Duganella zoogloeoides: one gene and its partner. The protein of the gene in region 2 interacts with the protein of the main gene of each other region in a pairwise test. Links are inferred from orthologs where the notes say so. Each region holds a gene or a part of one and is shown on either strand. Other genes may lie near its edges.

Region 1 (9,410 bases), 530 kb from region 2 along the record:
TGCGACATTCCGGTCAGTGACGCCGACCAGCTGTGCGACCACGTCGCCGCCATGCAGTTTGCACTGCTTGACATCGACATCGTGCAAGATGGGCTTGTCGATCCACCAGGTTTTCACCGAGAGCAGCGCATCCGCATCTTCCGAGAAAGGACGGATCCTCACCCAGCCAGCGACGCCATAGGCACCGAAGACAAAGCCTACCTGTGCCAGATCGTCGGGGACTTGCACCCCGGATGCTTGCTTATCGGTCAAACCAGCAACCTATTACGCTGCTTTGTTCGAAGCTACCAGGCGAGCCACGGTTGGCGACAGTTGCGCGCCGACCGATTGCCAGTGAGCCAGACGGTCAGCGGTGATGCGCAGTGGCACTTCGCCGCCTTGCGCCATCGGGTTGTAGAAACCGATGCGTTCGATGAAACGGCCATCGCGACGATTGCGCGAATCGGTTGCAACGATGTTGAAGAACGGACGCTTCTTGGCGCCTCCACGAGCTAAACGAATAACGACCATAATATTTCCAAAAAGTGTGCTAGGACGGAAAAAGCCGCAAATTATAGCGCGCCTGACCGCAAAGCAGCAAGCGTTAATGAAATAATCGGGCAGATTGGGGTAATCGAAGATTATCCCCCGTTCCGGCCAACGGGGCAATACCTGGAGAGGCTTCTTGCCAAAAAAGTAGGCCGGGGGCGACATTATGACCGATACTGGCCGCCTCCGAACTTTTTTGCCGCATTCCAATGACCGCACGCCACAAAAGCAAGACCACCGCTACCCTGCTCGCCTTCCTGTTCGGCGGCCTCGGCCTGCAACGCCTGTACCTGCGCGGCTGGCGCGATCCGTGGCTGTGGCTGCACCTGGCGGCCCTGCCCGCCGCCTGGCTGGTGGCCACGCTGGCGCCGCAAGCGGACGGCTTCTACCAGCTGTTACCGATTATGCTGTCGGGACTGGCAGGCTTCCTGGAAGCGCTGGTGCTGGGCCTGATGCCTGACGACAAGTGGGATGCGCGCTTCAATCCGCACTCCGCAAAGCAGTCGGACACGCGCTGGCCCATCGCCATCGTCCTGGTTGCCACCATGACCATCGGCGCCGCGAGCTTGATTGCCACAATCTCACGCCTTTTCGATCTGCTCTACACAGGCGGCGCCTACGGCTAACTTTACAATTAACGAGGAGAACAATATGAACAAGCACTCCATCCTGCTGGCAGTGGCGCTCACTACCCTGACATCGACGTCCTATGCGCAGATGAGCAAGTCGGAATACAACGCCGAGACCAAGCGCATCGCCACCCGCTACGCGGCAGACAAGAAACTGTGCGCGGAAGAAGGCAGTTCGAGCGCGCGCATGCAGTGCCTGCGCGACGCCCAGAGCGAATACACGCAGCACAATGCCGACGCCAAGGCGCGCTACAACACCAAGGCGCCCAAAGCGACGGCTTGCCACGACTGCGGCCGCGTCACCTCGGTCGTTGTCGGTGAAAAAGCCGGTGAAGGCGGCGCCGTGGGCCTGATCGCCGGCGGCGTGGCCGGCGCCCTGCTGGGCAACCAGGTCGGCAGCGGCGGCGGCAAGAAGCTCGCCACCCTGGCCGGTGCCGCCGGTGGCGCCTACGCGGGCAAGCAAGTGGAAGGCCATGCACGGACCACCAAGCAGTGGACCGTGCACGTGCGCTACGACGACGGCAAGCAGGACAGTTTTGTGTACGACAACGACCCGCAGATGGCCAACGGCGACCGGGTGCAGAAGCAGAACGGCACGTTAATTCGCCGCTAAGAGCACGCGATAAACGCCTTCGCGGCGTTGCAGCGCTTCGCTCCGAAGGTGTTCTCGGGCACCCCATATCGTAAAAAAAGCAGCCGAGGCTGCTTTTTTTACGTCCGGGGGAGCTTAGAACTGCGCCTCATCCAGCGCCAGCACGCCGGCGCTGCCATCGACAATCGCCGTGCGCAGGCTGCTCGACTGCGACAGGATGTGGTCGGCAAAGAAGCGTGCCGTGCCAATCTTGGCCCGGTAGAAGCCGGCATCACCCTCGCCCGCTTCGAGCTTGCCTTGCGCAATCGCCGCTGCGCGCGCCATTTGCCAGCCGCCCAGCACCACGCCAGCCAGTTTCAGGTACAGCACGCTGCCGGCAAACACGGCTTTGACGTCGCTCTTGACGTTGGCCACCACGAAGTCCACCGCTGCCGCCAGGTCGTCGGCGCCGGCCGCCAGTTGCTGGGCAATCGCTTGCAGGTTGGCGTCGCCCGATGCGGCCAGCTGCGCCTGGGTGGCGCGCACTTGCTCGACCAGGCCCCTGGCCACGGCGCCGCCGTCGCGCACGGTCTTGCGGCCCACCAGGTCGTTGGCCTGGATCGCGGTCGTGCCTTCGTAAATCGTGAGGATCTTGGCGTCGCGGTAATGCTGGGCCGCGCCCGTCTCTTCGATGAAGCCCATGCCGCCGTGCACCTGCACGCCATCGCGCGCCACGTCCTGCGACATTTCGGTGGACCAGCCCTTGATGATCGGCACCAGGTATTCGTACACGGCCAGGTTCTGCTTGCGCACCGCCTCGTCGGCGTGGCTGTGGGCGATGTCGGACAAGCCCGCCCCCACGTAGGCCAGCGCTCGCGCTGCCTCGGTTTGCGAGCGCATATTCATCAGCATGCGGCGCACGTCCGGGTGGTGGATGATGGCGACCGGACCGGCGGAGCCAGCCACATCGCGCGACTGCACGCGGTCGCGCGCAAACGCCACCGCTTTTTGATACGCGCGCTCGGCCAGCCCAATGCCTTGCAGACCGACGCCGAAGCGCGCCGCGTTCATCATGATGAACATGTATTCGAGGCCGCGATTTTCTTCGCCGACCAGGGTGCCGATGGCGCCGCCGTGGTCGCCGAATTGCAGCACGGCCGTGGGGCTGGCCTTGATGCCGAGCTTGTGTTCGAGCGAGACGCAGTGGGCGTCGTTGCGCGCGCCCAGCGTGCCGTCGGCATTGACCAGGAACTTCGGGACGATGAACAGCGAAATACCTTTGACACCGGCCGGCGCATCGGGCGTGCGCGCCAGCACCAGGTGCACGATGTTGTCGGAGAAATCATGCTCGCCGTACGTAATAAAGATCTTGGTGCCGAACACTTTATAGGTGCCGTCACCCTGCGGCTCGGCGCGGGTGCGCACGGCGGCCAGGTCGGAGCCCGCTTGCGGCTCGGTCAGGTTCATGGTGCCGGTCCATTCGCCCGAGACCAGCTTTTCCAGGTAAATCGCTTTTTGCTCGTCGCTGCCGGCCGTCAGCAGCGCTTCGATGGCGCCGTCCGACAGCAGCGGGCACAGCGCGAACGAAATGCTGCCCGAGTTCAGCATCTCGATGCACGGCGTGGCCAGCAACTTGGGCAAGCCCTGGCCGCCAAACTCGACCGGATGCTGCACACCCTGCCAGCCCGCCTCGCCGAAGGCCTTGAACGCGGCTTTAAAGCCTTTCGAGGTGGTGACCTGGCCGTCGTGCCAATAACTTGGCTCCTTGTCGCTGGCGTGGTTCAGTGGCGCGATCACGCCGCTGACGAACTTGCCGTTTTCTTCGAGGATGGCTTCGGCCGTGTCGAGGGTGGCGTCTTCATTGCCGGGCAGCGCGGTGACGGTGGCCAGGTCGGCCAGTTCGTTGATGACGAACAGCATGTCTTTGAGGGGGGCTTGGTAGGGCATGATGTCTCCGGATTCTGATGTCGTGTAGGGAAATTCGGGTAAAAAAAAGCCACGATGGTCAGGCGTCTAGCGCGCGACCAGCGTGGCTCCTTGCAGCAGGGAGGATTAGCCCAGCTCGGCCACCAGCTGCGGCACCACTTCAAACAGGTCGCCCACGATGCCGTAGTCAGCCACCGAGAAGATCGGCGCTTCCGGATCCTTGTTGATCGCCACGATGACTTTCGAGTCTTTCATGCCGGCCAAGTGCTGGATCGCGCCCGAGATACCGACGGCGATGTACAGGTTGGGCGCGACGATCTTGCCGGTCTGGCCCACTTGCCAGTCGTTCGGCACATAGCCGGCATCGACTGCTGCACGCGAGGCGCCCATGGCGGCGTTCAGCTTGTCGGCCAGCGGTTCCAGCACTTTGAAGGCTTCGCCCGAACCCATGCCACGGCCACCGGACACGATCACCTTGGCGGCGGTCAGTTCCGGACGGTCGGACTTGGCCAGCTCGCGGCCCACAAAACTCGACTTGCCCGAATCGGCCACAGCGGCAACGGTTTCGGTGGCAGCCGAACCACCGGTGGCAGCGGCAGCATCGAAGCCGGTAGCGCGCACGGTGATGACCTTGATCTTGTCGGACGATTGCACGTAGGCAATCGCGTTACCGGCGTAGATCGGACGCTCGAAGGTATCGGGCGAATCGACCTTGGTGATTTCGGAAATCTGCGCCACGTCCAGCTTGGCGGCCACGCGTGGCAGGATGTTCTTGCCGTAGGCGGTGGCTGGCGCCAGGATGTGGCTGTAGGCATCGCCCTGCGCCAGGGTCAGGATTTGCTCGGCGACGTTTTCGGCCAGGCCGTCGGCAAAGTGCGGCGCGTCGGCCACGATGACTTTCGACACACCGGCGATTTGCGCGGCAGCCGCAGCGGCAGCGCCGGCGTTGGAACCGGCCACCAGCACGTGCACGTCGCCGCCGCACTGGGCAGCTGCGGTCACGGTGTGGAGGGTGCTGCCTTTCAGGCTGGCGTTGTCGTGTTCTGCGATAACTAATGCGACCATGATGATTCCTTTAGATGACTTTGGCTTCGGTGCGCAGCTTGGCGACCAGGATGGCGGCGTCCGGCACGATGATGCCGGCCGAGCGCTTGGCAGGCTCGACAACCTTCAGCGTTTTCAGGCGCGGGGTCACATCGACGCCCAGGTCTTCCGGCTTGGTCACGTCCAGCGGTTTTTTCTTGGCCTTCATAATGTTCGGCAGCGTCACGTAGCGCGGCTCGTTCAGGCGCAGGTCGGTGGTGATGATCGCTGGCAGGGTGAGCGCCAGGGTTTCCAGGCCGCCGTCCACTTCGCGGGTAACGGTGACTTTACCGTCTTCCAGTTCCACTTTCGACGCGAACGTCGCTTGTGGCCAACCGAGCAAGGCAGCCAGCATCTGGCCGGTCTGGTTGGAGTCGTCGTCGATGGCCTGTTTGCCCAGGATGATCAGTTGCGGCTGCTCCTTGTCGGCCAGCGCCTTGATCAGCTTGGCCACTGCCAGCGGTTCCAGTTCCACGTCGGTCTGCACCAGGATGCCGCGATCGGCGCCGATTGCCATGCCGGTGCGCAGGGTTTCCTGGCACTTGTCGACGCCGCACGATATCGCCACCACCTCGGTGACCTTGCCCGATTCCTTGAGGCGCGTGGCTTCTTCCAGCGCGATCTCGTCGAACGGGTTCATCGACATTTTGACATTGGCGATATCGACGCCGGTGCCGTCCGATTTGACGCGGACCTTGACGTTGTAGTCGACCACGCGTTTGACGGGTACCAAGACTTTCATAGCTGTGCCTTTGGGAAAATAGTGAATAACGGACTAAATTAGTGGGCTAGATTATATGAGAAATCCGCCGGACACAATAAATTAAAGCACGATCGTGCGATTTTTAGTTAGTGGAAGTCGTCTAAAAAGCTTCTTAGACGATCATTCCATTTGCAATGCTGAGTGAGGGCTTGGTGAGAAAGAAAACGCCAAAGGCTTATTTGCGGCGCATCAAAAAGACGAATTCGCGGCCCGTTTGCACGTGCGAGAGCAGTGCGTTGCCGGTTTGTTTGGCGAAAGCCTGGAAGTCGCGAACGGAGCCAGGGTCGGTTGCCATGATGCGCAGCACTTCGCCGCTTTGCAGTTCTGCCAGGGCTTTTTTCGCCTTGAGGATCGGCAGCGGGCAATGCAGTTCGCGCGCATCGAGTTCCATGTGGAATTCCATGATTTCGTTGTCTAGTATCGTGTCGGTCATCTTGAACCCGCTAGTTAGCTAGGAAGTAGTGCAGCATTTTCGCAATACTACTCCTTTTCAGTGCTCTTGACGCGCTGCACCAAAATAGTTCGTAGCCCGTTGCAATTCTGCAACGGGAACTTGCAAGTATACAATCAAGTCGTTCAAACAATAACGGCCCGCGCTTGACACGCGGGCCGTCGATACCCCTGATTTTACAGGGTTACTTGCAATGCAGGACTATATTTTGCCCTCAGGCTTTAGCGCCCACCCAGTCCACCACGCCTGCCAGGGCAGCTGGCAAACCGCTTGGATCGGTACCGCCGGCCTGCGCCATATCGGGGCGTCCGCCGCCTTTTCCGCCCACTTGTTGTGCAACGAAGTTCACCAGTTCGCCGGCTTTGACCTTGGACGTGGCGTCGGCGGTCACGCCTGCAATCAGGCTCACCTTGCCGTCGTTGACGGCGGCCAGCACGATGGCGGCGGTTTTCAGCTTGTCCTTGAGCTTGTCCATGGTCTCGCGCAGGGTGGCCACATCGGCGCCTTCCAGCACAGCTGCCAGCACCTTGATGCCATTCACATCGACTGCCTTGGTGGCCAGTTCGTCGCCCTGGCCCGAAGCCAGTTTGGATTTGAGTGCCGCCAGTTCTTTTTCCAGCGATTTCACCTGGTCCTGCACGGCGCCGATCTTGACCAGCAGCTCGTCCGGGTTGGATTTGAACGCGGCTGCAGCATCGCCGAGCTTGCGTGCCAGGCCTTGCACCAGTGCCAGCGCGCCCTCGCCCGTCACCGCTTCCACGCGGCGGATGCCAGCAGCAACGCCGCCTTCGCCGATGATCTTGAACAGGCCGATGTCGCCGGTACGCTGCACGTGCACACCGCCGCACAGCTCTTTCGAGGTGCCGATGTCGAGCACGCGCACTTCGTCGCCGTACTTCTCGCCGAACAGCGCCATGGCGCCATGCTTGACAGCGTCGTCGAACGACATGTGTTGCGCTTTGGTGGCGTGGTTTTCCAGGATCTCTTTATTGACCTTGGCTTCCACTTCGGCGATTTGCTCGGCCGTCAGCGGTGCGTTGTGGCTGAAGTCAAAACGGGTTTTGTCCGGATCGACCAGCGAGCCTTTTTGCGCCACGTGGCCGCCCAGCACTTCGCGCAGGGCTTTGTGCATCAGGTGGGTAGCCGAGTGGTTGCGGATGGTGCGGCCGCGCTTGTGCAAGTCCACTTCCGCCGAGACGGCGTCGCCCACTTTCAGGCTGCCCTGGGTCAGCACGCCGTGCTGGCCAAACACGTCGGCCTGGATCTTCAGCGTATCTTCCACCTCGAACAGGCTGCCAGCGGCCTTGATCGCGCCCTGGTCGCCCACCTGGCCGCCGGATTCGGCGTAGAACGGGGTGGTATCAAGCACCACGATGCCCGCTTCGCCCTGCTTGAGTTCCGGCACCGACGCGCCATTGGCATACAGCGCGATGACTTTGGCGTTGACGCTCAGGTCGTCGTAACCGACGAATTTTGTCTTCTCGCCCGTGTATTCGACATTGGCGGCCATCTTGAACTTGCCGGCGGCGCGCGCGGTTTTCTTTTGCTGCTCCATGGCGGCGTTGAAACCTGCTTCGTCGAGCGTGATGTTGCGCTCGCGGCAGATGTCGGCGGTCAGGTCCAGCGGGAAGCCGTAGGTGTCGTACAGGGTGAACGCGGTACCGCCGTCGAGCTTGGTCGGATCCTTGGCCAGCTGCGCTTCGAGGATCTTCATGCCGTTTTCCAGCGTTTCGCCGAAACGCTCTTCCTCGGCTTTCAAAGTGGCGGCAACGCGGTCCTTGGCTTCGGCCAGTTCCGGATAGGCCACGCCCATCTCGATGTTCAGGTCTGTCACCAGCTTGTAGAAGAACGGTTTCGTTTGGCCCAGCTTGTGGCCGTGACGCAGTGCGCGGCGGATGATGCGGCGCAGCACGTAACCGTGGCCTTCAGGACCGGGGATGATGCCGTCGACGATCAGGAACGACGCGGCGCGGATGTGGTCGGCAATCACGCGCAGCGATTTCGACTCCAGGTCGGTGGCGCCGGTTTCGCGCGCGGCAGCCTTGATCAGGTTCTGGAACAGGTCGATTTCGTAGTTGCTGTGCACGTGTTGCAGCACGGCGGCCAGGCGCTCCATGCCCATGCCGGTATCGACGCACGGCTTGGGCAGCTTGTTCATATTGCCCGCTTCGTCGCGGTTGAACTGCATGAACACCAGGTTCCAGATTTCGATGAAGCGGTCGCCGTCTTCCTCGGCCGAACCCGGAGGGCCGCCCCAGATGTCGGCGCCGTGATCGTAGAAGATCTCGGTGCACGGGCCGCAGGGACCGACGTCAGCCATCTGCCAGAAGTTGTCGGACGCGTAGCGCGAACCCTTGTTGTCGCCGATGCGGATGATGCGCTCTGTGGGCACACCGATTTCGTTGGCCCAGATGTCGTACGCCTCGTCATCCTCGAAATACACGGTAACGGTGAGTTTTTCGGCCGGCAGGCCATAGACCTTGGTCAGCAGTTCCCAGGCGTACTGGATAGCGTCACGCTTGAAATAGTCACCGAAGCTGAAATTGCCCAGCATTTCGAAGAACGTGTGGTGACGCGCGGTGTAGCCGACGTTTTCCAGGTCATTGTGCTTGCCGCCGGCGCGCACGCAGCGCTGCACGGTGGTTGCGCGCGAGTACGGGCGCGTGTCGAGGCCAAGGAAAACGTCCTTGAATTGCACCATACCGCTGTTGGTCAGCAGCATGGTCGGATCATTGCCAGGTACCAGCGGGCTGGAACGGACAATCGTGTGACCCTTGGATTCAAAAAACTTGAGGAACTTCTCGCGGATTTCAGATGATTTCATGTCGTATGCAGGGAGGGTAGCTGGCAAATGCAAAGGGTTGATTATATATGACGTCCAGTACGGCAGGGCTTCAGGCGAATGCCGGGCCGATCAAATCCACCCGATCCGTGCAAAAGCCGTCCACGCCCCACAACAGGATTTCGCGGGCCCGGGCCGGATCGTTGACGGTATAGCAAAACAGGCCAAAGCCGGCTTGCTTGATGGTCGCGGCCAGTTCCGGGGTCAAATGCTTGTGGTTGGTGTTGATGGACACGGCTTGCAGCGCCCTGGCTTGCTCTTGCCAGTCGGCCGGAATGCGGTCGAGCAAATACGCGCGCGGCACCTCGGGCGCGCCATCGCGGGCGGCAGCCAGCGCCTCGAAGCTGAACGAGGACAGCAATGGCACATGGGCCATGCCGCCTGCTGCGATCTCGTCGGCATAGGCGTCGCGCGTCACCCGCGCCACCCAGGCGCCGGTAGCAGCTTCAAAACCGTCGGCGGGCTTGATTTCCACGTTCATCCAGATGCCCTGCTCCTTGCAGTAATCGATGAACTGGGTGTAGTACGGCACCGGTTCGCCCTTGAACTGGACGCTGTGCCAGCTGCCGGCATCCATCGCCGCCAGGTCGCGCGCCAGCGTTTGCGCGACCGCGCCG
Region 2 (11,434 bases):
GCGTCTGATACGCCTCGTTGGCGCGCGTGGCCCACTGCATGGCGACGCGCGTTTCAGCATCGGTCGCGTTGACGAATTTGTCCGGGTGGACCCGGCCTTGCACGTCGCGGTAGGCGTTGTCGAGCGCATGGGCATCGACCGCGTACCGCTGCGGCAGCTGGAACAGCTCGAAGTGATTTTGCATAGGCGGTTTAAATACGGAAACTCTCGCCGCAACCGCAAGCGTCTTTTTCGTTCGGGTTGTGGAACTTGAAGCCCTCGTTCAAGCCTTCGCGTGCGAAGTCCAGCTCGGTGCCGTCGATATACGGCAGGCTTTTCGGATCGACGAATACCTTCACGCCGTGCGACTCGAACACGCTGTCCTCGTCGGCCACTTCATCGACATACTCGAGCTTGTACGCCAGGCCCGAGCAGCCGGTGGTACGCACGCCAAAACGCAAACCGACGCCCTTGCCGCGGCGTTCGATGTAGCGATTGATGTGCTTGGCTGCTTTTTCGGTCAGGGTAATTGCCATCTAATTCTCCGTGCCGGCGACAGCCGGCCTATATAAAACCAAAGTTGTTGTAATGCGATTGTGGTCAGGCGTGGCGGCGAAGGCAGTACGCCACTACGGCGCACCACGATCGCATTTCAACAACTTTAAGCGGCGACTGCTGGGTGCTTGGCTTGATAGTCCTGAACAGCCGCCTTGATCGCGTCTTCTGCCAGGATCGAGCAGTGAATCTTGACCGGTGGCAGTGCCAGTTCTTCGGCGATTTGCGTGTTCTTGATGGCCAGTGCCTGGTCCAGGGTTTTACCCTTGACCCATTCGGTCACCAGCGAACTCGAGGCGATGGCCGAACCGCAGCCGTACGTCTTGAATTTCGCATCTTCGATCAGGCCATCGGCGCCGACCTTGATTTGCAGTTTCATCACGTCGCCGCACGCTGGCGCGCCCACCATGCCGGTACCGATGCTGTCATCGCCCTTGTCGAAAGCGCCGACGTTGCGTGGGTTTTCGTAGTGGTCCAGTACTTTTTCCGAGTAAGCCATTTTGTTGCTCCTGTATCTTTTAGGTGATTCGTACGTAGCGCGCAGCGTGATTAATGCGCGGCCCACTGGATCGAGCTGATGTCGATCCCTTCCTTGAACATGTCCCACAGCGGCGACAGTTCACGCAATTTGCCCACTTTCGACTTCATCAGTTCGATGGCGAAGTCGATGTCTTCTTCGGTCGTGAAACGGCCGATGGTAAAGCGGATCGAGCTGTGCGCCAGTTCGTCGCTGCGGCCCAGGGCACGCAACACGTACGATGGCTCCAGGCTGGCCGAGGTGCAGGCCGAACCGGACGACACGGCCAGGTCTTTCACGGCCATGATCAGCGACTCGCCCTCGACGTAGTTGAAGCTGACGTTGAGGTTGTGCGGCACGCGGTGGTCCATGTCGCCGTTGATGTAGGTTTCTTCGATTTCCTGCAGGCCCGTGGCCAGGCGGTCGCGCAGCGCCTTGATGCGCGAAATTTCGGTATCCATTTCCACTTTGGCCAGGCGGAACGCTTCGCCCATGCCCACGATCTGATGGGTAGGCAGCGTACCCGAACGCAAGCCGCGCTCGTGGCCGCCACCGTGCATTTGCGCTTCGATGCGCACGCGCGGCTTGCGGCAAACGTACAGCGCGCCCACGCCTTTCGGGCCGTAGGTTTTGTGCGCGGTAAAGGTCATCAGGTCGACCTTGGTTTTTTGCAGGTCGATCACGATCTTGCCGGTCGCTTGCGCAGCGTCGCAGTGGAAGATGATGCCTTTCGAGCGGCACAGCGCGCCGATCTCGTCGATCGGCTGGATCACGCCGATTTCGTTATTCACCAGCATGACCGAAATCAGGATGGTGTCGGGACGGATGGCGGCGGTCAGCTGCTCGATGGTGATCAGGCCGTTGTCCTGCGGTTCCAGGTACGTCGCTTCGAAGCCCTGGCGCTCCAGTTCGCGCACGGTGTCGAGCACGGCCTTGTGCTCGGTTTTTACCGTGATGATGTGCTTGCCCTTGGTCTTGTAGAACTGCGCTGCGCCCTTGATGGCGAGGTTGTTCGACTCGGTGGCGCCGGAGGTCCAGATGATTTCGCGCGGGTCTGCATTGACCAGGGCGGCGACGTGGGCGCGCGCCTCTTCCACCGCTTTTTCAGCAGTCCAGCCGTACATATGGCTGCGCGATGCGGGATTGCCGAACTGCTCGCGCAGGTAAGGAATCATGGCATCGGCCACGCGCGGGTCGATCGGCGTGGTGGCCGAATAGTCCATATAAATAGGGAAATGCGGCGCGGTCTGGAACTTTACGGCGGCGAGATTTTTTTCTGGGGCGTTCATCTGGTAACTCCGTTCATCTTTTGTTTTTAGCCTGGCAAGCAATGCGCTCAACCCAACGCGGCCTGGTTTTCATTGCGGTGCATGACCACCACGCTTTGGTCGGCATGCTTTTGCTTCTGTTGATCGACCAGATCCTGCAACGACACCGAATCGAGGTAATCAACCATTTTTTCGTTCAGCGTGGCCCACAACTCGTGGGTCATGCAACGCACGCCACTGGCGGCGTCCGCCCCGTGGCAATTTTCCTTGCCGCCACACTGGGTGGCGTCCAGCGGCTCATCGACGGCGATGATGATGTCGGCCACCGTGACCTTGTCCGCCCGGCGGGCCAGGCTGTAACCCCCCCCCGGACCACGGATCGATTCGACAATTTCGTGGCGGCGCAACTTGCCGAACAATTGCTCCAGGTACGACAGCGAAATGGCCTGGCGCTGGCTGATGCCCGATAGCGTGACCGGACCCTTGCCTTGGCGCAAAGCCAGGTCGATCATCGCAGTCACAGCAAAACGGCCTTTAGTGGTCAGACGCATCACTACCTCGGTTCGGTTAAAATATCGACCCTGCCTGCCCCGCTCAGTGTACGTTTAAGCCTGAGTAGTTGATCGAATTAGTCAAGTATACCAAACTTTGGCGAAGCTTGCCGGTGGCCCTTCGGTTTCGACCTGTGGCTAAGCTTTCAATAGTTGCATCGGGCCAAACAGCGTGTGCATGTCCTGGTTGCCAATAAAACTCAGGTTGTACGGGTGCTCCGCCACGATCTGCGGAAACTCTTTCATCACCGGCAATTTCTTCAGCAATTCGGCGATCTTGCCCCACAAAATCATGGTGGGCGTGGCGGCCGACTGCGCGGCCAGACCGGCCATCACGGTCTCGAAAAACGGCAGCCAGGCCTTGGCATCTTTAACGGGCGCGACGTCGCTGCGGAACACCAGCGACGCGTTCAGCAACAAAAAGCCCTGGCCAGTCAACTTGCGCTGCATGTCGTCCAGGGTCTGGATATGGGTGCCGGCGCCGCTGCGCGCGCGGGTCGAGACAGCCGCCATGGCATCGCCGGCGGTATTGTCCAGTTGCAGCTGGCCATCGGCCACCAGCAGCATTTTCATGAAGTTGCGCAGCGAGGTGGCCTTGTTGACCGCTTTCGATAAGCCGCCACCCTCCTCGCTCGACCACAGGCTGCCGACGGCGCCATCCATGAAGCACACGCCGGTGGCACTCAGCGCACGCGGATACGGCCCCTCGCCCACCAGCACATAGCGCACCTGGTCCAGCGGCAAGGCGAAGGCGGCAAACAAACGGCCTTCGGTGGGTAAATACTGGTCAACCGCCAGCTGCGGCAGGTAATCGGGCGTGGCCTTCATCACCGCCTGCAGACCCTCGATTAACAACGGGCGCCAGGAAGCGTCGGCGCCAGCGAGCGCGGCAAGGATAGGATCGGGGATGGTCATGGCTGCAAGGCAATCGGACAAAGGCGAGATTGTAACGTGACTGCTTGCAGCTTTCTATTTATAAATGGTTGATTATTGTTCCAGCCAGCCGCCTTCGAAGCCGGCCCGCTGCAGGCCGGCGCGGATGTACTCATTGCCACGCATCAGGCGCCAGATAAAATCGTGCAGGTAGTTGTCGGCCATGATGATGGCCGGCCCCTTGTCGATGCCGAAGTGGTACGGCGACACCCAGCGCACGCAGCCGCCCCGTGCGTGGTGGAACACGGTGGAAAACGAGGGTTTGAAGCCGCACTGGCGCTGTTCGTGCAAGTCCAGGGTCTGGTAGTGGCGGATGGTCGGCAGCACGATCTCGGGCGCGAACGGCAATGACGCTGCCACTGCCCACGGCGCCAGCGTGCCGTCGTCCGGGCCGTACGGTACGCCGCGGGCGATGTAATCGTAAAATTTTCGCTGCACGCCGCCGATCTTGCGGGTGCCCGGGCCCGGACCGTCGCAGGCCGAGATGCCCCAGTGCAGCGCGTCGTACTCGGGAAAGCCGAGCGGGTTTTCAATCGCATAGCGCTGCTGGACCAGCGTGGCGCGGCGGCTGTTCTCAAAGTAGTCGAGGTCGTGGGCACGCATGGGATGATCGCGGATGCCGCGCATATCGAGCCACACGTGCGACATCTGGTGGATGAACAGCGGCCCCGCGTACAGGTATTCGATGTCGTACACGGTTTTCCATTCATAGCTGGCAGCCCAGGCGTCGTAGCTGTCGCGTTCGATCGGGTACGTGGGCGAGCCCAGCGCCAGCACGTACAGGATCAGCGCCTCGTCGTAACCTTCCCAGTGCCAGCGCAGGAAACCTTTGCCCGGCTTCCAGCCGTGGCACAGCAGGCGCTTGCGGCGGCGCATCCATTGCCAGTCCACGCGACGGTACAGCAAGTCGCCCAGGTCGCGGATTTCGCGTTCATCGTCATCGGCGCCGGTGAAGTATTCAACCACAGCCAGCACGCCGGCGATCAGCAGCGCGGTGTCGATACTGGACAGTTCGCTGTCGCGCGCCCGTGCGCCGGTGTCCATGTCGAGAAAGTGATAATAAAAACCCTTGTAGCCGCTGGCGGTCGGCGATTCGCTCTGCTCGCAGTTGGCGAAAAATCGCAATGTGGTCAAGGTGCGGGCGATGGCATCGGAACGCGGCATGAAGCCGCGCTCGACGGCAATCGGGTAGCAGGTCAACGCCATGCCAACCGCCGCGATGCTGGCGGGCCAGCCGGCGCCGGCCGTCTTGTCACGCACCAGGCCGTTGGCCGGATTGGCTTCGGTGACAAAGTAGTCGAACGATTCTCTCTGCAATTGGCCCAGCAGCGCCACCGTCGCGTCATCGACTGCGAGCGGCGGGCGCTCGATACGCGGCATAGTCGTCATGTCAGGCCCGGGCAGTTGTTGTAAAACTGCATCGTGTCACACCTGTGGCCGGTGGTATGTGCCTGAACTAACGGACCAGCTTGCCCGAATGACGCTATTCGGCATCCGGCTGCGCTGCCGGGTGCGCGCGCTGGAACGCGGGCAACGCCGCGCAGTGATCGTGGATGCGCGTGATGGTGGGATACGGCGCCAGATCGACACCGAAACGCTGGGCGGAAAACACCTGCGGCGCCAGGCAGCAATCGGCCAGGCCGGGCTGGTCGCCGTGGCAAAAGGTGCCGGTGCGCGGGTCGCCGGCCAGCATGGCTTCGAGCGCCGCCATGCCGGTGCGCAGCCAGTGCTGCTGCCACGCCAGCTTGGTCTCGTCGGTTTGTTCCAGCTGGCCGGTCAGGTATTTCAGCACGCGCAGATTGCCCAGCGGATGGGTATCGGCCGCGATGGTCAGCGCCAGCGCACGCACGCGGGCCCGGCCAGCGGGGTCTGGCGGCAGCAAGGGGACTTGCGGCCGGGTCTCGTCGAGGTACTCAAGAATGGCCAGCGACTGGGTCAGGATCGCGCCGTCATCGTCGAGCGCGGGCACCAGCCCGGCCGGGTTGATGGCGCGGTACGCCGCCTGCAACTGCTCGCCGCCACCGCGCAGCAGGTGCACGGGCAGGGCTTCGTAGTCCAGTCCCTTCAGTTCGAGCGCGATGCGCACCCGGTAGGCAGCCGAGCTGCGGAAATAGGTGTAGAGCTTCATCAGCTTTTTTCGCCGTAGTGAACGACGGCCTGGTCGATGGCGCCAAAGATGCTGGCGCCGTTGGCGTCCATCATCTCGATGCGCACGCGGTCGCCGAACTGCAGGTATGCGGTTTGCGGCTTGCCCGTTTCGATGGTTTCGTACATGCGCACTTCGGCCAGGCAGCAATAGCCGACACCGCCGTTGGCGATGCTCGAGCCGTGCAGGTTGCCCTGCTTGTTGGACACGGTGCCCGAACCGATGATGGTGCCGGCCGCCAGCTCGCGCGTGGCAGCCGCGTGCGCCACCAGCTGGGCGAAATTGAAGGTCATGTCCTCGCCGGCGTTGGGCTTGCCGAACGGCTGGCCGTTCAGGTCCACCAGCAGCGGCAGGTGCAGCTTGCTGTCCTGCCAGTGCTGGCCCAGTTCGTCGGGCGTGACCGCCACCGGCGAAAACGCGCTGGCCGCCTTCGACTGGAAGAAGCCGAAGCCCTTGGCCAGTTCGTTGGGAATCAGGTTGCGCAGCGAGACGTCGTTGACCAGCATTACCAGGCGGATTGCGGCGGCGGCATCCTCGACAGCCACGCCCATCGGCACGTCGGCGGTGATCACCGCCACTTCCGCTTCCAGGTCGATGCCCCAGTCGGTGCTGAGCGCATAGATCGGGTCGCTGGGCCCGATAAAGCTGTCGGAGCCGCCCTGGTACATCAGCGGATCGGTGTAGAACGACGCCGGCACCTCGGCATTGCGCGCCTTCCGCACCAGTTCCACGTGGTTGATATAGGCAGAGCCGTCGGCCCACTGGTAGGCGCGCGGCAGCGGCGAGTGACAGGCGTGCTGGTCGAATGGCCGCGCATCGACTGCCTCGCCGGTATTGAGGATGTCGTACACCGCATGCAGGCGCGGCGACACCAGATCCCAGTTGTCGAGCGCGTGTTGCAGGGTCGCGGAAATCTTGGGCACCGCTTGATAGTGTGACAGGTCGCGGCTGACGACAACCAGGCGGCCATCGCGGCTGCCGTCCTTGAGGGTGGCGAGCTTCATGCGCGGGCTCCCGGTTGGGCTGTTTTTTTTGCCGACGCGGCTGCGGCGGTGGCGATGGTGCTTTGGTGCATGAGAGGTCTCCGTAATGTGCGCAATGTCTTCCCTGGGATTAGACGCCAATACCAGATATCATGCAAACGAGATTTTTATCCTGATTTATCACATTTCTTTATGAATCCAAGTTTGCGCCACATGCGCGCCCTGGTGGCGCTGACCAAGACCGGCAGTTTTACGCTGGCCGCCGAGCATCTGCACCTGACGCAATCTGCACTGAGCGGGCAGATCAAGGAACTGGAACAGATCCTGGGCTTGCGCGTGGTGGAGCGCACCACGCGCAAGGCGCAATTATCGGAGCTGGGACGCGAACTGACGCCGCTGTTCGAGAAAATGCTGCAAGACCTCGACCGCGCCATGGCCGACATTGCCAGTCGCAAGGCGCTCAAGCAGGGCGTGGTGCGGGTGGCGGCGCCGCAGATGTTGTCGTGCACCCTGCTGCCCGAGGCGATTGCCGCCTACCGCGACCTGCATCCCGACGTGCAGGTGCGGCTGGCCGACAGCCCGGTGGAGCAAGTGTCGGCGCGCGTGTTCAGCGGCGAGGTGGACTTCGGCATCGGCCCCGACCGCGACACCACGGCCGACATTGCAGCCGAACCGCTGTTCGAGATGCCGTTCGTGGTGGTATTTCCCGAAGGCCACCCCTTGCAACAGGCGCAGCACGTGACATGGGCCGACGTTGACCGCTACCCTTTCATTGCATTGCAAGGCCAGTTCACCGAACGGCTGTTGCGCGATATGCACACTTCATTCCGGGATTTATCGCTGCGGCCAGCCAACGAAGTGACCTTCATGACCACTGCGCTGGCCATGGTCCACGCCAACCTCGGCATCACGGTCTGCCTGCCGTATGCCGAGAAAATGATAGCGCTGTACGGCCTGCACATGCGTCAACTACAGGCGCCAGCACTGACCCGGCGCTTTTTCGTGTACACCCGCAACGCCCGCGCCCTGTCGCCGGCGGCCGACAGTTTTGCTGCGTTTCTAAAGCAATTCGTCGCCACCCATCCATGGCAAGTATCATTGCTGTAAAGAATATTTACATTTAATCCAATGACACACTGACAAGCGCCTGTTTATCCTGAGCCGATGAACATCCTGCATATCGATTCCTGCGTGCGCGGCGACCAGTCGCGCTCACGCCAACATACGGCCGCTACCGTGGCCAAGCTGACCGCCGCCCACCCGGGCGCCCACACCATCTACCGCGACCTGGCGGCCGCACCGCTGTCGCACGTGAGCGGCCCGCTGCTGCAAGCGATGAGTCGGCAATGGAACGCCGCCATCCCCATGCATCCCGACCTGCGTGCCGAAGTGTTGCTCAGCGCCGCGCTGCTGCAAGAATTCATCGATGCCGACATCGTGGTGGTCGGTGCACCCATGCACAATTATTTCGCGCCCTCGTCGCTGAAGGTGTGGCTGGACCGTTTGCTGCCTTTGCATGATCCGGGTGAAAACGATTGCATGGCCGAAATACAGGTGGTGCTGGTGACGTCCGGCGCGGACGACCCGGCCAGCGCCACGCTGATGCGGCACTACGAACAGCAGTTGCAGGCCGCCTTCGCGTCGATCGGTGTGCGACAATTGCAGATCGCGCGCAGCAGCGATTTTGCCGCGCAGGCAGACCGTGCCTGACCTGCTGGCAGTGCCACAGGCGGACACACCACAGCACAGCAAGACCGACATGACAGCAGACACCATCGCCATCAACCAGAAAATGGACCAGTTCGACGGCCACCACAGCGTATGGCTGTTCGGCTACGGCTCGCTGATCTACAAGGCCGACTTCCCCTACCTGCAACGGCGCCCTGCAAGCATCGCCAACTGGACCCGGCGCTTCTGGCAAGGCTCGCACGACCACCGCGGCACGCCCGACGCGCCGGGCCGCGTAGTGACCCTGATCGAAGCGCCGGGCGCCATCTGCCACGGCATGGCCTACCTGATCACGCCCGAGATATTCGCCCATCTCGACCATCGCGAAAAGGACGGCTATTTACGGTTGGCTACGCCGATCAGTTTCGAGGATCACCAAGCTGGTGTTGGCGTCGGCGACATGCGCGTGGGCGACGCGCGCGCGGGCGACAATGTCGTCGGCGCCGCTGGCAACGTATCGGCCGACAAAGCTGCCGTTGGAGCCGGCAGCGTCCTGGGACTCGTCTACATCGCCACGCCAGACAATCTCGCCTTCATCGGTGAAGCGTCCGAGCGCGATATCGCCGAGCACATCGCCCGCTCGGCCGGCCCCAGCGGCCCGAACAGCGACTACCTGAACCACCTGGCCCATGCGCTGCGCGAACTGGGCCGCGACGATCCGCACGTGTTCGAAATCGAGCGGCACCTGGTGGAACTGGCCAGCCGGATGGCGCGGACCTGAGCGGCTAACGTCCGCAGCATCCCCGTAACCGGCCGGCACGCTTCGCAGTCCGCGCACCGTGGCCCCATCCGCGCGGCTCAGAACAAATCTAGCTGACCGCTAATGACCACCCTGGCCCGCGCCCCCAGCGGCGGCACCACCAGCGGTCGCACGAACTGCGAGGCGTCCATGGTGTGGAAGCGGCTGCCCTGCCCCGTCAGCCCCAGCCGCTCGGCAGCAATCTTGAAGCGCTGCCTGATCAGGTCGGCCCACACGCCCTCTCCCTTCATGCGCGTGGCGAAGTTGCTGTCGTAGTCCTTGCCGCCGCGCATGTCGCGCACGCGGTTCATCACGCGCTGGGCGCGGTCGGGAAAGTGCGCTTCCAGCCATTGATGGAACAGCGGCGCGACCTCCCACGGCAGGCGCAGCACCGTGTAGTGCGCCGAGACGGCGCCGGCGTCCTTGACCGCCGCCAGCAGGCGTTCGATCTCCGGCTCCGTCACGAACGGGATGATGGGTGCGACGCTCACGGCCACGGGTATGCCGGCGTCGGTGAGCGTGCGGATGGTGCGCAGGCGCCGGGCCGGCGCGGCGGCGCGCGGCTCCAGCGTGCGGGCGATGGCCGGATCGAGCGTGGTGAGCGTGATCGCCACGCCGGCCAGGCGCTGCGCCGCCATGGGCGCCAGGATGTCGATGTCGCGTTCGATCAGCGCCGACTTGGTGATCAGCCCCACCGGGTGGTGGCACTCTTGCAGCACTTCGAGCACGCGGCGCGTGAGCTTGCGGTCGCGCTCGCACGGCTGGTAGGCGTCGGTGTTGACGCCCAGCGCGATCGATTCCGGCACGTAGCCGGACTTGGCCAGTTCGCGGCGCAGCATGTCGGGCGCGTTGACCTTGGCGAAGATCTTGCTCTCGAAGTCCATACCCGGCGACAGGCCAAGATAGCTGTGCGTGGGGCGGGCAAAGCAGTAAATGCAGCCATGTTCGCAACCACGATACGGATTGAGCGAAACACCGAACGGCAAGTCCGGCGAGGCATTGCGGCTGAGGATGGACTTGCAGACCTCGTCGATGACCTGGGTTTTCCATGGTGTGGACTCCTCTTCTTCGCGTTGCCAGCCGTCGTCGTACGCCTCGCGCGCATGAACCTCGAACCTGCCCTGCAGATTGGAGACGGCGCCACGTCCCTTGTGCGCCTTGAGTGACGGCGGCGGCAACATTACATGCGATTGGTTATTTTCGTCGTGGGACATGGCTGACCTGAATACTGTATATATAAACAGTATTCTAGGCGCTGACCCGGACCATATCAAGTTCTAAATCCATCTGTGCACCGCGCCCTGCTTTGGCGCCCCGGCACGAACTGGTATCATGCAGGGCTTCCGGGGGCCAGGCCCCCGCGCGCCTTGCGCGACTCCAACCAATTACACGCCGGAACGCCGCCAAACGCGGTGCGCCGGCACATTCACAACGAGCAATTGATGAACACACCAAACCAACCGCTGCCGTCTTTTTTCAGCCGCATCTCGATTGCCATCGGCGCCTTTTTCCGCGCCATCTCCGATGCTGAATACGCGGCCCGCCTGACCCGCATGGACGACGCACCCGTGCCCGTTGCCGCGCCCACGCCGGTGCCGGTTCCAGTACCGACCCCGGTGCCAGTGCCCGTGCCGACGCCGCTGCCGGTCCCTACCCCGGTGCCAGTGCCCACGCCGGTGCCGGTACCAACGCCGGTACCCGTGACCGCGCCGGCCCCGGCGCCGGTCACCCTGCGCGTGGCCACGCCTGACGCCGCCCTGCAATTGCTGAGCCTGTTCCAGCGCGAAGCGCGCCTGATCGACTTCACCCAGGAAAACCTGTCCGCCTACTCCGACGCCGACATCGGCGCCGCCGCGCGCGTGGTCCACGAGGGTTGCAGCAAGGTGCTGCGCGAACACTTCACCATCGAAGCCGTGCGCAGCGAAGCCGAAGGCAGCCGCGTGGTGCTGGAGCAAGGCTTTGACGCCGCCGCCGTGCGCCTGACCGGCAACGTGGTCGGCCAGGCGCCGTTCCGTGGCACGCTCAGCCATCGCGG

The links.
Region 1: the proteins of SR858_RS18065 (region 2) and SR858_RS20425 interact in binary tests that used the Escherichia coli proteins (3 or more experiments, as listed by UniProt). The link is inferred for Duganella zoogloeoides from one-to-one orthologs.

What each region holds. Positions count from the first base shown.
Region 1 is NZ_CP140152.1:4,609,728-4,619,137, forward strand. The notes cover bases 4,290-7,237. They hold SR858_RS20425 (sulfurtransferase TusA family protein), read right to left. Parts: upstream 5,904-7,237; coding sequence 5,676-5,903; downstream 4,290-5,675. Other genes in these bases: SR858_RS20415 (electron transfer flavoprotein subunit alpha/FixB family protein), read right to left, coding at 4,290-4,719; SR858_RS20420 (electron transfer flavoprotein subunit beta/FixA family protein), read right to left, coding at 4,730-5,479; alaS (alanine--tRNA ligase), read right to left, coding at 6,166-7,237. Also shown: ribosome maturation factor RimM, read right to left, coding at 1-252; rpsP (30S ribosomal protein S16), read right to left, coding at 265-510; SR858_RS20400 (NINE protein), read left to right, coding at 738-1,154; SR858_RS20405 (glycine zipper 2TM domain-containing protein), read left to right, coding at 1,180-1,770; SR858_RS20410 (acyl-CoA dehydrogenase), read right to left, coding at 1,885-3,675; more of SR858_RS20415, read right to left, coding at 3,781-4,289; more of alaS, read right to left, coding at 7,238-8,775; ugpQ (glycerophosphodiester phosphodiesterase), read right to left, coding at 8,846-9,410. UniProt on the Escherichia coli protein: Sulfur carrier protein involved in sulfur trafficking in the cell. Part of a sulfur-relay system required for 2-thiolation during synthesis of 2-thiouridine of the modified wobble base 5-methylaminomethyl-2-thiouridine (mnm(5)s(2)U) in tRNA.
Region 2 is NZ_CP140152.1:4,088,527-4,099,960, forward strand. What follows is about bases 213-3,131. They hold SR858_RS18065 (IscS subfamily cysteine desulfurase), read right to left. Parts: upstream 2,341-3,131; coding sequence 1,084-2,340; downstream 213-1,083. Other genes in these bases: iscA (iron-sulfur cluster assembly protein IscA), read right to left, coding at 213-515; iscU (Fe-S cluster assembly scaffold IscU), read right to left, coding at 641-1,033; iscR (Fe-S cluster assembly transcriptional regulator IscR), read right to left, coding at 2,388-2,870; SR858_RS18075 (uracil-DNA glycosylase family protein), read right to left, coding at 3,009-3,131. Outside these bases: Fe-S protein assembly co-chaperone HscB, read right to left, coding at 1-184; more of iscA, read right to left, coding at 192-212; more of SR858_RS18075, read right to left, coding at 3,132-3,785; SR858_RS18080 (glucoamylase family protein), read right to left, coding at 3,858-5,183; maiA (maleylacetoacetate isomerase), read right to left, coding at 5,287-5,931; SR858_RS18090 (fumarylacetoacetate hydrolase family protein), read right to left, coding at 5,931-6,953; SR858_RS18095 (LysR family transcriptional regulator), read left to right, coding at 7,125-8,039; SR858_RS18100 (NAD(P)H-dependent oxidoreductase), read left to right, coding at 8,097-8,642; SR858_RS18105 (gamma-glutamylcyclotransferase), read left to right, coding at 8,692-9,381; SR858_RS18110 (PA0069 family radical SAM protein), read right to left, coding at 9,459-10,613; SR858_RS18115 (DUF2760 domain-containing protein), read left to right, coding at 10,842-11,434. UniProt on the Escherichia coli protein: Master enzyme that delivers sulfur to a number of partners involved in Fe-S cluster assembly, tRNA modification or cofactor biosynthesis. Catalyzes the removal of elemental sulfur from cysteine to produce alanine.